2 regions of the Solibacillus silvestris genome follow, and region 2 is predicted to be linked to the other one. Evidence: riboswitches for the same ligand, from Rfam matches in the RefSeq annotation. Region 2 holds a riboswitch; the other holds the start of a gene.
What was found. A riboswitch is a leader RNA that binds a small molecule or an ion and turns the genes downstream of it on or off. The one in region 2 is predicted to bind cobalamin.
Positions count from the first base shown of each region.

Region 1: linked by a shared signal. The riboswitch ahead of ACTHOQ_RS10120 (ABC transporter substrate-binding protein) and the one ahead of ACTHOQ_RS00290 (ABC transporter substrate-binding protein) in region 2 are both predicted to bind cobalamin.

Region 1 is NZ_JBQCJW010000012.1:98,352-104,909, reverse strand. It holds gene ACTHOQ_RS10135 (amino acid ABC transporter permease) at 6-716, shown strand; gene ACTHOQ_RS10130 (amino acid ABC transporter permease) at 729-1,439, shown strand; gene ACTHOQ_RS10125 (amino acid ABC transporter ATP-binding protein) at 1,452-2,207, shown strand; cobalamin riboswitch at 2,409-2,597, shown strand; gene ACTHOQ_RS10120 (ABC transporter substrate-binding protein) at 2,990-3,952, shown strand; gene ACTHOQ_RS10115 (FecCD family ABC transporter permease) at 3,945-4,943, shown strand; gene ACTHOQ_RS10110 (adenosylcobinamide amidohydrolase) at 4,943-6,409, shown strand.
Region 2 is NZ_JBQCJW010000001.1:50,537-57,094, reverse strand. It holds gene ACTHOQ_RS00295 (hypothetical protein) at 319-504, opposite strand; cobalamin riboswitch at 586-763, opposite strand; cobalamin riboswitch at 965-1,146, opposite strand; cobalamin riboswitch at 1,312-1,488, shown strand; gene ACTHOQ_RS00290 (ABC transporter substrate-binding protein) at 1,656-2,651, shown strand; gene ACTHOQ_RS00285 (FecCD family ABC transporter permease) at 2,653-3,681, shown strand; gene ACTHOQ_RS00280 (ABC transporter ATP-binding protein) at 3,682-4,464, shown strand; gene ACTHOQ_RS00275 (NAD(P)/FAD-dependent oxidoreductase) at 4,461-5,342, shown strand; gene ACTHOQ_RS00270 (cobalamin adenosyltransferase family protein) at 5,339-5,863, shown strand; gene nrdF (class 1b ribonucleoside-diphosphate reductase subunit beta) at 5,957-6,558, opposite strand, start outside.

The DNA of each region.
Region 1 (6,558 bases), on a different contig from region 2:
GAAATGTGGAAAAGTATTTTGATGTATCGTACATTTGGTCTGCGCTGCCTAATTTACTGCCATATTTATGGATTACGCTTTATATTGCGGCTTTCTCGGTCATTGGCGGAACTGTTTTCGGCCTTGTGATTGCAGCGGCTAAATTGAGTTCGAACAAATGGCTGCGGCTTTTAGCGAATGGCTATACGACGATTATCCGTTGTACACCATCGATTGTGTTGCTGTTTTTAGTATATTACGGAATTCCCGCCTTTGCAGAAGGGGGATTCGGGATTTACTTGCAAAATGTATCGACAGGCGTTTTTGTCGTCATTACGTTTAGTCTGCAATTTGCGGCGATGATGTCCGAAGTCATCCGTTCATCGTATTTGGCGATTGACCGCGGACAATATGAAGCGGCAGTCAGTGTTGGATTGACACCATTTCAAGCGTATCGGCGCATTATTTTCCCGCAGGCATTCGTCGTTGCATTGCCGAACTTCGGAAATGGCTTGATTTCGGTTTTGCAAGAAGGGGCACTTGCCTATACGATCGGCTTTATCGATATCGTAGGAAAGGCGAATTTAATTATTGCGAACAACTATGGTACACATACACTTGAAATTTATATTGCATTGGCCGTCATTTATTGGATTTTATCAATTTCGATTGAAAAAATCTTTGCATTGCTTGAAAAAGCATTCAGCAAAGGGAAGCAATCTATTAAAACAACGTAGGAGGAGCTTACTATGGGGTTAATCAACTGGCAATTTTTATTCGATACATTTTTTATTGCGCTAAGCGGTGTTCCAGTAGCGCTTCTCGTTACGGTTGTGTCTCTTTTTGTTGCCGTGCCACTCGGATTTTTGCTAGCGCTCGCACGAGTTTACGAAATACCGGTCATTAACTTTTTCGCGAAAATCTACATATCATTTGTCCGGGGTACACCGATCATCATTCAGATTTTTGTGCTCTATGCAACAATCCCATTGCTGTTAAGCAGCTTGTTTGAGAAATACAATATCGACTATCCCATCTATAATGTGAATCCGTTATGGTATGCCTTTATTATTTTCTCATTCAATACAGCCGCGATTTTAATTGAAGTGTTTCGATCTGCCATACAAACGGTTCCGAAAGGTCAGCTGGAAGCCGCGCAATCGGTTGGACTCACAACGGCACAGGCATACCGACGTATTATTATTCCACAAGCATTAGTGTCTGCCATGCCAAATCTTTGTACAGCAACGATTAATTTAATAAAAGCAACTTCGCTCGGGTATGCGATTTCATTGCAGGAAATTACACTGAAGGCTAAAGTTGAGGCGAATTTCGGCTACAACTATTTAGAGGCATATATTGATATTTTCATCGTATATTTACTCGTTTGCATGACGGTTGAATATTTGTTTAAATGGTCTGAAAAACGTTTAAGACGCTATAAAGCGGTGACAGTTTAAGGAGGAATCGCGATGCTCGAAATAAAAAATGTGCATAAAACATTTGGAGAAAACGAAATATTAAAAGGTGTCGATTTAAAGATTGATAAAGGGGATGTCGTCGTTATTTTAGGTCCGAGCGGCTCGGGAAAAACGACGCTGCTGCGCTGCATAAATTTTTTGGAGCGCGCAGATGAAGGGACAGCGGGCTTCGATAATATTTCCGTTAATTTAAATAAGGCATCCAAAAAAGATATTTTAGCCATTCGCAAAAAAACAGCATTTGTTTTTCAAAACTATAATTTATTCAATAATAAAACGGCGCTTGAAAATGTAGCGGAAGGGCTAGTAATCGGGCGAGGCATGAAAAAAGAAGCGGCTTATAATATTTCAAGAAAAGCACTAGATAAAGTAGGCTTATCTGCAAAATACGATTCATATCCAAGTCAATTATCCGGCGGTCAGCAACAGCGTGTCGGCATTGCACGGGCGGTCGCCTTAAATCCGGACATTATTTTATTTGATGAGCCGACATCTGCACTGGATCCTGAGCTTGTCGGGGAAGTGCTTGGCGTAATGAAGGATATCGCGAAAGAAGGAACAACAATGCTTGTCGTTACACATGAAATGTCATTTGCGCGTGATGTGGCGAATCGTGTGATTTTCATGGACGGCGGAAACGTTGTTGAAGAAGGCTCACCACATGAAATTTTCGTGCAGCCAAAAGAAGACCGCACAAAGCAATTCCTCCGACGTGTTCTTCCGGATGACTATACATTTCATATTTAATGGATTTCAGAAAGAATTGATCTATCGTTAAGAAATATTAACGATGGAATGATGAGTTAAACAGCCTTTAGGGTCAGCTAATTGACACCGGGTTTATTCGGGCACAATCGGCAATAATTTCATAGATAGCGGCGAGTTATCTGAAACTTTGGCGAATTTGCATGCAATTCCCCAAATTTCCGCTATAATAAAGACATTCAAATTAATAAGTGCTATAAAGGTTCTTCACTCATTCATAGAGTAAGAAGTAAAAGGGAAATCGGTTCAATTCCGATGCGGTCCCGCCACTGTAATTGCTAGTTTGGAGCAGTAAGCCACTGAATTTTTCGGGAAGGCGCTCACAAATGTTGACGCATAAGCCAGGAGACCTGCCTTTATCATACCAGTTAATGTCTACGCGGATAGGATGTGGTGAATAAATTTTTCGTTGTATGAATTTATTTGCTTTTATGAAGCTTCCTCAATAGTAGGAGGCTTTTTATTTTTGGTGTTTGCGGAGTGGTCAGTATCCCGGGAAGAATGGCTAATAAACTTCCAAGTGCAAGAGAGTTTCCTTAAAAGATGGAAAAGCGGCAAATCCTCTCACCAAGCTTGCCGTACTCCTTGAACAAGAGCAAAAGTAAAAGATTACTCACGCTTTAATTAAAGGATTTCCATTTTATATTGCTCTATCAAGGAAAATCGTGGAGAATCAGCACCTTTATGCTTATAAAAGCGCATTCACCTACTATCGCAGCCGCACTATTATTAAATAACAAAAACAAATTCAGGAGGAATTACATATGAAAAAATGGAGACGACTTTCTACGGTGGGAATCCTCTCACTAATTGCGCTTACAGCATGTGGGGAGGGCGAAAAGAATACGGCGGAAAAAGAAAATACAGCACAGCAATCATCTGAAACGACGGGGGAGCAAGCACAGTTTCCCGTTACTTTAACAGATGCTTTGAATAAAGAAGTCACATTGGAAAAAGCGCCGGAACGCATCATTTCACTCATTCCTTCCAATACGGAAATTTTATTTGGATTAGGCTTGAATGAGGAAATTATTGGTGTTTCGGACAATGATAATTTCCCTGAAGAAGCATTGACAAAAGAAAAAGTCGGCGGGATGGAATTTAACTTGGAGCAGCTGATTGCATTGCAGCCGGACTTGGTAGTAGCGCATGAATCAGGACTTTATAATTTTAATGAAGAAGGCATTGCCCAGCTTGAAGCAGTTGGAATACCGGTGTTTGTCGTAAAGGATGCTTTAACATTTGAAGAAACATATGCCACTATTGAACAAATTGGTGAATTGACTGGGAAAATACCGGAAGCGGCAGAAATGATTGCGTCCATCCAAAAAGGAATTCAGGACATTGAAGTGAAAGTTGCTGATTTAGAAGAAAAATCCGTATTCGTCGTTGTCGGGACAGAGCCGGAGTTATATGCGGTAGGGCAAGATACATTCATCGATGAAATGCTGGAAACATTAAATGTAGAAAACGCAGTGCCGGAACTTGGCTGGCCGATGTATAGCGCAGAGCAATTCGTCAATAGCAATCCAGATGCGATATTAGTGACGTACGAAAGCGACTTGGATGCAATCGAAAAAAACGGGGCCTATGCTGAAATGGATGCGGTTAAAAACGGAAATATTAAGCTTGTGGATGGAGATACGACGAGCCGGCAAGGCCCACGTATTGTGGAAGGTATCAAATCATTAGGTGAAGCCATTTATCCTGAGGTATTTAATGAGTAATAAGTATACGTTCGCTTATGTCGTCTCCCTTGCTTTACTTCTTTGCAGCATGTGGATTGGAATATCGTTTGGAACTGTCGATATTCCGATTTCAACATTGTGGGATGGGGCGACAAACCCGGTAGCGTACAGTATATTATGGAAAATCCGCATGCCTCGCGTTATTTTGGCTGCAATCGTCGGGGCATCATTGGCGATTGCGGGTGCGGCATTCCAAGGATTATTGAAAAATCCATTGGCCGATCCATACACATTGGGGATTTCATCTGGTGCATCAGTCGGAGCGGTTTCGACAATTTTTTTAGGTATTTCCATTCCGATGCTCGGTGTTTTTACACTGCCAATATTCAGTATGGCAGGTGCCGCATGTACGATGGTGATTGTATTAACGTTCGCACGGCTTGTAGACCGTTCGATGAAAATGGAAACATTAATATTGACGGGCATTATTTTCAGCTCGTTTTTAGGATCCTGCATTTCATTAATGGTAGCACTGACAGGTGAGGAGCTTAGACAAATAATCGGCTGGCTGCTTGGAAGTGTATCGATGCGCGGCTGGTCATATGTCAACATGATCTTGCCGTTTATGGTGATTGGCACGGGGATTATATGGTTAAAGCGTCGTGAGCTGAACGCAATGATTTATGGCGAAGAGCGTGCCCAATATTTAGGTGTTAATGTAAAGTGCAGCAAATATATGATTTTAGCGGGTGGCTCGATTTTAACAGGTGCAGCTGTTGCCGTATCGGGGACGATAGGCTTTGTCGGTTTAGTCGTTCCGCATATGATTCGCCTACTTATCGGAGCCGACCATCGACATTTACTGACATTATCCTTTTTAAACGGTGCAAGCCTGCTAGTCATTTGCGACCTCGTATCACGGACAATAATCGCACCTGTAGAGCTGCCGATCGGTGTTATTACATCATTTATCGGAGCGCCAGTATTTGCTTATATTTTCTTCAAGCAACGTAGAAAGGTTGTCGCATAATGCTAAAAGTAAACGAATTGACGGGTGGCTATGACGGGAAAAGTATCATAAAAAATATGACGTTTCACGTGGAAAAAGGTAGAATTCTCGGGATTCTCGGTCCGAATGGCAGCGGAAAATCGACATTGTTAAAAATGATCAGCGGTGTATTGAAGCCGATATCCGGAGAAATATTCATTGAAGAGCGGCCGATTAAAAGCTATGACGTCAAACAATTGGCAAAGAAAATGGCTGTTCTTCCCCAATTAAATGCGAGCGCTTTTACGAATAGTGTGTATGATGCAGTATCGTTGGGACGGTATCCTCACCAAAGCGGCTTTTTTTCATCGTGGACAGTGGAAGACGAAAAAATGGTGCAGCAGGCGATGGAAAGTACAGGAGTTTCCCATTATAAAAATCAATATTTGGAGTTTTTATCTGGAGGTGAGCAGCAGCGGGTATTTATCGCACAAGCACTTGCCCAAAATTCGGAGTTGCTCCTTTTGGATGAACCGACAAACCATTTGGATATCGCCCATCAAAAACAAATTTTGGATATGATCCGCATGCAAGTCGAGTTTCACGGGCTGACGGTTGTGTCGATTTTTCATGATATTAATTTGGCATCGCTTTATTGTGATGAGCTGCTGCTATTGGAAGATGGTGAAATGCGTGCTTTCGGTGAGCCGCATGAAGTCATTATGCAAGAGCAAATTGCGGATGTTTACCAAGCGCGTATCGCGACATATCCACACCCCGAGCTACCAAAGCCGCAAATTACGATGCTGCCGGCAAATAAAATGGACAGGAAAAACCCGTCAATCCGCATCGACGATTTCTCTATCACGAAAGACTATGTCGAATACCGGGCACAAGCACCGTTAAAAGTGATTTCCTCAGCAGTGCATAATGCAGGAATCGGCTGGTATGATACTTTTTTAAATCGAGCCATTGCTCCTGAATACGATATTCATCATGTAAAAGAGGAGACTCGGCAATTTTTGCTGCAAAACGAGTTTTCGCCGACAAATACAGTCGTCATGCTGACAGCTGTCGAAACAAAATACGCCGCAATTCAGCATTTTGCGAAAAACAATGTGGAAATCATCGTCATGGTAACTGCGGGAGTGGGAAATAGCGTCGACGTCACAAAAACATATTTGCGGGAAGACGAGCCGCATATCGGCACAATCAATACATGGGTCATCATCAACGGAAAGCTAACAGACGAGGCATTTATCCAAGCGATGATTACTGCGACGGAAGCAAAGACGAAAGCATTGGCGGACAAGCAAATTAAAGATCCATTGACGAACACAACAGCAACAAGCACCGCAACCGACAGTCTGCTAATCGCCTCAACACAACAAGGCGAAGAAATGCCTTACGCTGGCCCGATTACGGAAATAGGAAAACTAATCGGACGGGCCGTTTTTGAAGTTACAATATCGGCAATAAATAAATATAAACAGTGTAATAATTTATAAAGGTTGGAACTTTCTAGAAAAATGGGGAGAGCGTTATTTTTTCCTCACATTAATTTCAAATCGTTAAGAGCCAGCTAGGATGAATAGAAGGAGAAAATCCGCTTATTTTCACTTTTTCTCGTTACTTAATTATGGACCGGAATTTCTTA
Region 2 (6,558 bases):
TTTTATTTGGGGAAATTACAGTTTAAAAAAGCTGATATCTTCCTATTATTTATCGTAAGGGTAATTTAGATGCATATATCGGCTCAAAATCAATCGGAAAAATGGCGCTTGCCGCAAAATTTGTAGCAAAACGGATTGAAATGGAGGAGCTTGTACCTACCGTCATACGTGATGTTAAAGAATAGCAGCAAAATGCAAATAAAAATGAAAGATTGTATTAATATTTTCGACGCAATAAACAAATTGCAGGTTTTGGGCACTATTAAGCAGATATAAACGTAAATGAGAGCTTCCATAAGCAGGGGCTCTCCTTCACATTTACGATTGGGCAGCCTCGCCGGAGATTTCGCGGTGAACGATGTCATAGGCTTGTGAAATCTCACGCATATCTTCCGTATTTTGCGCTATTAATTTTTCAGCCGCTTGTTTTAAAGTATTCGATTCATTCCCTAAAGTTTTATGCATAATATGTTCTTTTAATAGAGCTACATAATTTTGAGGCATTATTTTCCCACCTTCACTGTTTTTAATCTATATTGAATAAACAAATTTTAAAATACATCCAATGATCCCCATGACAAAGCAGTAGCTTCATTCAAAAAGGCAGGATTTCTGGCTTATCGTCGTTTCCCGCATTTTCTTGTTTCGGCAGTAGAAGAAAATACAGAAGATCCTGAATCACAGTTGCAAAGCAGCGACGGGCTTTCACCGTTCTTTCCTTTTAATTAGATTACCCAATTAAACCTTTTCCAAAGACAGAATCTTATTGATTCCAAGACGGCTATTTGCAAACTTATAGGGGAGAGTTCAAACAAATAGACATCCGGCAAACAGTAAAAAACCATCTTCTGCTAGTGGAAGATGGTTCAATTAATGAAGTCAATACAAATAAACCTGCTGTGTACAGGTATTTCAATTCGTTTGACGTACGCTTGATTTCACCGCCCATTTCCACGTGAGCATTGGTGTGTACTGGAAATTGGCAGGTCTCCTGGCTCATCATCTACATTTTTTGCGCCTTCCCAAGCGGCCGCTTAGTGGCATTTGCAAAAAACTCCGAAATTACAGTTGCGGGACAGCGACGGAATTCCACCGAACTTCCCTTTTAAGCTTATTTTCATAAGCACCAATTTTTACACGATTCATATATGTTTTTTTAAAACTAATTTGATTGTAGAGGAACATTTTCGAAACGTCAACAAGGAAAGTTATATTAAAAAACCTGCATTTAAAAAATTGAAAGTTAAAAACTAAAAAATTCGCACATACTATTGTCAAAAAATGACGAGGTATGATAGAGTTAACAGTAATTTCATAACAAAGTGTAGAAGTGCTCTTTAATGAGTTAAAAGGGAAACTAGTGAAAGTCTAGTACAGCCCCCGCTACTGTAACAGCAAATGAAACTACGATGGCCACTGAGAAATCGGGAAGGTGTAGGAGTAAAGTGAAGCTGAAGTCAGGAAACCTGCTTTTTCACGTATAAACGACTTTTCGGAGGGAGAAGGACGGCGAGAATACATTATTTTATTTGATTTGTAGTCATTTCATTTATCATTTTAGCCCATTTCCTGCATCTGCCTGCCGGAAATGGGCTTTTTGGTATTTCGTGTGCAAACACTGAATATAAAATGATTTTGATAAGGAGTTTAAAAACATGAAAGCATTACGTATTTTATTGCTGTCATTAATGGCGATCATTTTGGTCGCTTGTAATAATGACGATGCGGCCCCAGATACGACTAAAGGAACGACAGCGGGAGAAGCAGCGAACGAGACAAAGCAAGAGGAGACTTCGGAATATCCTAAAACATTTACAGATGGACGAGGAAAAGAAGTAACCATTAATGAAAAGCCATCACGCATCGTATCTACAACATTGGCGATGGATGAATATTTAGTCGCGTTAACAAATTTGGACAACATTGTTGCGGTAACGAATATGTCTACTGATGCAACAATTTCAAATGTAGCGGGCCTAACAGATACAGTGAAAACGAAATTCGAAACGGTAACGTCCGAACAGATTTTGGCGCTGGATCCTGATTTAGTGATCGTGCCATCTTATATTAGCCCTGATATATTGAACCAGCTGGATGACGCAGGGCTTACTACATATCAAATTACGGATAACTCATCATTTGAAGGCGTCATTGATTCAGTGAAAGTTATCGGTGAAATCATCGGTGAAGAGCAAAAAGCAAATGAGATTGCAGCAGATATTGAAAAGCGCATGGAAACGTTGAAAGCAGATGCTGAAGGAGTTGAATCGAAAAAGCGCGTGCTTTACTATACAGAATATTTATCAAGTGTTACGGATAATACGACAATCGGCGAAATGATTCAATTGGCCGGTGGCGTAAACGTTGTGTCCGAAGCGGGAATTGTCGGGGATGATTATCCTGACTTTCCGAACCTTTCGAAAGAAGTATTGGTCGAGCTAAATCCGGAAGTTATATTTACTACTGCATGGGGTGCTGTAGAAGGTGAACCAGCATTCGTGACAGAATGGAAAAACGACCCGGCATTGTCGGACGTCGCAGCTATTAAAAACAATCAAGTATATGTTCTTGATGGAGCAAATGTAACGACGGCATCTCACTTTATTATTGAAGGCGCGGAAGAAATGAAAGCGATTTTAGCCGGGGAATAAAATGATTAAACAATATAAATCCACATCGATGTTTACATTGCTATTTATATTGTTGCTGTTTGCAATCGTCATTGCCACAATGTTAGGTGGCGTGACGATTCCTTTAAAGGAAACGGTAACAATTTTATTGTCGTCCTTGCCATTGATCGATCTGGATGTCACATCGACATACGAAAAAATCATACTGCAGATTCGCTTGCCACGGGTGCTTGTAGCGGGTTTGGTCGGGGCAGGGCTTGCTGTTGCGGGCGTTGTCATGCAAAGCATTTTTCGCAATCCAATGGCAGATCCGGGAATCATCGGCGTGTCTTCCGGCGGCGCATTGGGCGGGGTTGTTGCCATCTATTTTGGTTTCACTGCAATCGGAAGCTTCATGATTCCGGTATTTGGATTTATCGGTGCATTTATTACACTTTCCATTGTATATGTCATTTCGACAAGCAATGGCCGTACATCGGTTTTGACGCTTCTGTTAACAGGTGTCGCGATTAGTTCATTTTTATCGGCTTGTACATCGCTTATTTTAACGTATTCGAATTTAGCGCAAGTGCAGCAAATTTTATATTGGTTAATGGGCGACTTGAACGGACGAGACTGGGATCATTTACAGCTAATGATTATTCCTGTACTGATTTCATGCGTCATTTTTTATATTTACCGCAATGAACTCGATATTTTGCTGCTGGGAGAAGAGGAAGCGAAAAACTTAGGCATCAATGTGCAATTCACAAGAAATTTGCTATTAATTGTGGCGTCTATATTAACAGGTGTCTGTGTATCTTTGACGGGCGCAATTGGCTTTGTCGGATTAATCGTTCCGCATATGATCCGTTTATTGATCGGTCCTTCACATAAATACCTCATCCCTGCGAGCATTTTGGGGGGCGCTATTTTTTTGATTTTGGCAGATTTGATTGCGCGACTATTGATCCGCCCCGCTGAAATCCAAATCGGCATTATTACCGCATTTTTTGGAGCGCCTTTTTTCATTTACTTAATTATTTTGAATAAGCGAAAGGAGTTAGATTAAATGACGATTCTCAACATCCAAAATGCGAGCTTTTCAAGGAAGACCCGCAAAATATTCGATAATTTTAATCTAGCTGTGCAAAAAGGGAAATTAATCGGCTTGCTTGGCCCAAACGGCACAGGGAAGTCCACATTGCTGAAAATGATGTCAGGGATTTTGCCGATTGAGGAGGGTGCCATTTATCTATTTGACATGCCGCTGCAGAAAATGAAGCAAATCGAGCGGGCGAAATATATATGCTATATGCCCCAAACAACGCATTTGGAAACAAACTTTACTGTAGAGCAAGTTGTGAAGATGGGGAGATATCCGCATAAAAAGCGTTTCGGCAACTGGACGACAGAGGATACGGAAGCCGTGGAGAGGGCGATTGACTTTACAGGTATTGCCCATTTAAAGGATCGCTTGCTTCCCAGCCTATCTGGCGGAGAACGGCAGCTTGTCTATTTAACGAAGGCGATCGCACAGGATGCCCCGGTATTGTTATTGGATGAACCGACGTCTGATTTGGATATTTACCATCAAATTATCGTAACAGAGGTTTTGAAAAAACTAGTCGCCGATGGAAAAACAATAGTTGCTGCGATTCACGATATTAATTTGGCTGCACGTATTTGCGATCAGTGCCTTATTATAAAAAACGGCGAAATCATTGTTTACAGCGAAAATGATATAGCGCTGAGCGAACACTATCTGCAAAGAGGTTTCCAAGTGAAAGTCCATGTATATGAAGAACAATTCACAAAGTCGATGCAAATGATCCCATATGAGGTAGAACCATGATTTATGATGTTTGTGTGATCGGCGGCGGACCAGCCGGCATGTACAGCGCCTTTTACAGTGCTTCAAGAAGATTGGATACAGTACTTATTGAAGGAAATGATGAACTTGGCGGCAGGCTCAATTTGTTTCTGGACTATGCGATTTACGATATCCCGGGGCAATTCGGGATATTAGCGTGCGATTATAAAAAAGCATTGATTGAGCAATTGAAGGCAAGTACCGCAAATGTGCAGCTTGGTGAGCCTGTATTGAAAATCGAGAAGGCAAATGAGTTGTTTAATGTGACGATGGCAGCCAAAACAATTGTTGCGAAAACGATTATCGCAGCAACCGGAAATGGATTTAGCGAGGCGAAAAAACTAAAGAACGCCAACTTTTCGCGTGAAATCCATTATGGTACGCCGACAATAAAACAATATGATTGTCCAATCGCCATCATCGGCCATACACCGATGGCAGCTGATTGGGCGATTCAATTAGCGCTCCAAGGAAATACAGTAGCATTGTATGCAGATCAAGAGCTAAGTTTACAGCCCATTTTAATGGATGGGCTAGCATTGCTGAAAATTCCAATTTGTGCTTTCTCGGATTTCGATGAAGACGGCCATCATTTGATTTTTTGCCATATTGGAACAAAAAAACGATTAATTGAGCATGAACGGCGAATCGTACAAAGTGATAACGGGTTAACCGATTTTCCGGGCTATTTTGTCGCAGGAGATGCACGTCATGAACAGGGCAAACTAAAGCTTATACACGGGGCAACACATGATGCAATGCAAGCGGTCAATAGCGCTTTTCAACATTTACATAAAAATGGTAATTATCAGCCTATTGTTTCAACACATGAACCAATTTTTAAGGAGTGGAAGAAATGAAGAAGGATTTACGATACATTTGTTATACTTATATGCGCGAAAAGAGCTGTAAAGTGGACTATGAGCTGCTATCAGACTGCTTAACAGTTTCAATCGGAATGGTATTGCCGTATTTAGTGAAAGAAACGGAACAAAGTGTAAAAGAAGATTTAATGAAAATGCAGGAATTGGTGTATCATGCAAATGGTTCTGTACGGGGAATGCTTGCGATTACAGAGCAGGATATTGAATGGCTAAGTGGGCGCTATGATCATTATTGCGGGCTAGTAGGGGAAAAAACAAAGCATTTCGTCATTCCCCAAGGCTGTTTAGGAGCAATCCATCTTCACCAAGTCCGAAATGACGCAAAGCTTGTATACCGTGCGCTCCATCATTGCAATAAAGAAGAGCCTGTACCACAGCTTATTTTTAAGTTTACAGGCATTTTGTCGAATATTGCTGCAGTGCTCGCACTATACGTGAATGAATTAAACGGGGTGGAGGAGATTCCGTTCCATACGAAATCCTATATTTTAAAATAACCTATTAAATAGGAAGAAAGAGCCGTCCGAAAAGATAAATTTTATCGTTTCTTTTCGTGGCAGCTCTTTTCTTTACGGGATATTATCCATCATTTAAAACTTAAACGTATCATCCGTTATTGGGGCGACTTTTGCTACTGCGTAAGTCGCTCCTTTTTGGCTGAAGAAATCATATGTGGACCCTGTGTTGGAAATGCCGTTCATGACAACTGGATTCACTTCCTCGTCTGGGAACATCGTATCCAGCCCCAAATTCATCAATGCTTTGTTTGCATTATATCGCACGTATTTCTTCACTTCCGGGGATAGCCCTGTTTCCGCATATAAGTCATCTGTATACTTCATTTCGTTTTGATATAAATCGAGCAAATATTCGTAGCCCCATAATGTTAGTTCTTGCTGTTTTTCCGTTGTGAACGTTTTAAATATGTTCTGCGCGAAAAAGCCGACTGCCACTCCATGAATGGACTCGTCACGCAAAATTAAACTGATCACTTCGGCACTGTTTCTCAGTATGCCTTGCCCGCCTAAATAAAGGGGGTAGAAGAAGCCTGAATAGAACAGGAAGCTTTCAAGCATGACAGAAGCATACATCGCTTTCCATAAGCTTTCTGGATCATCTTCTTTTATCGCGGTATAAACCTCCCCAATGCGATTAGCTTTATATTGAAGAAACTCGTTTTTTTGTACCCATT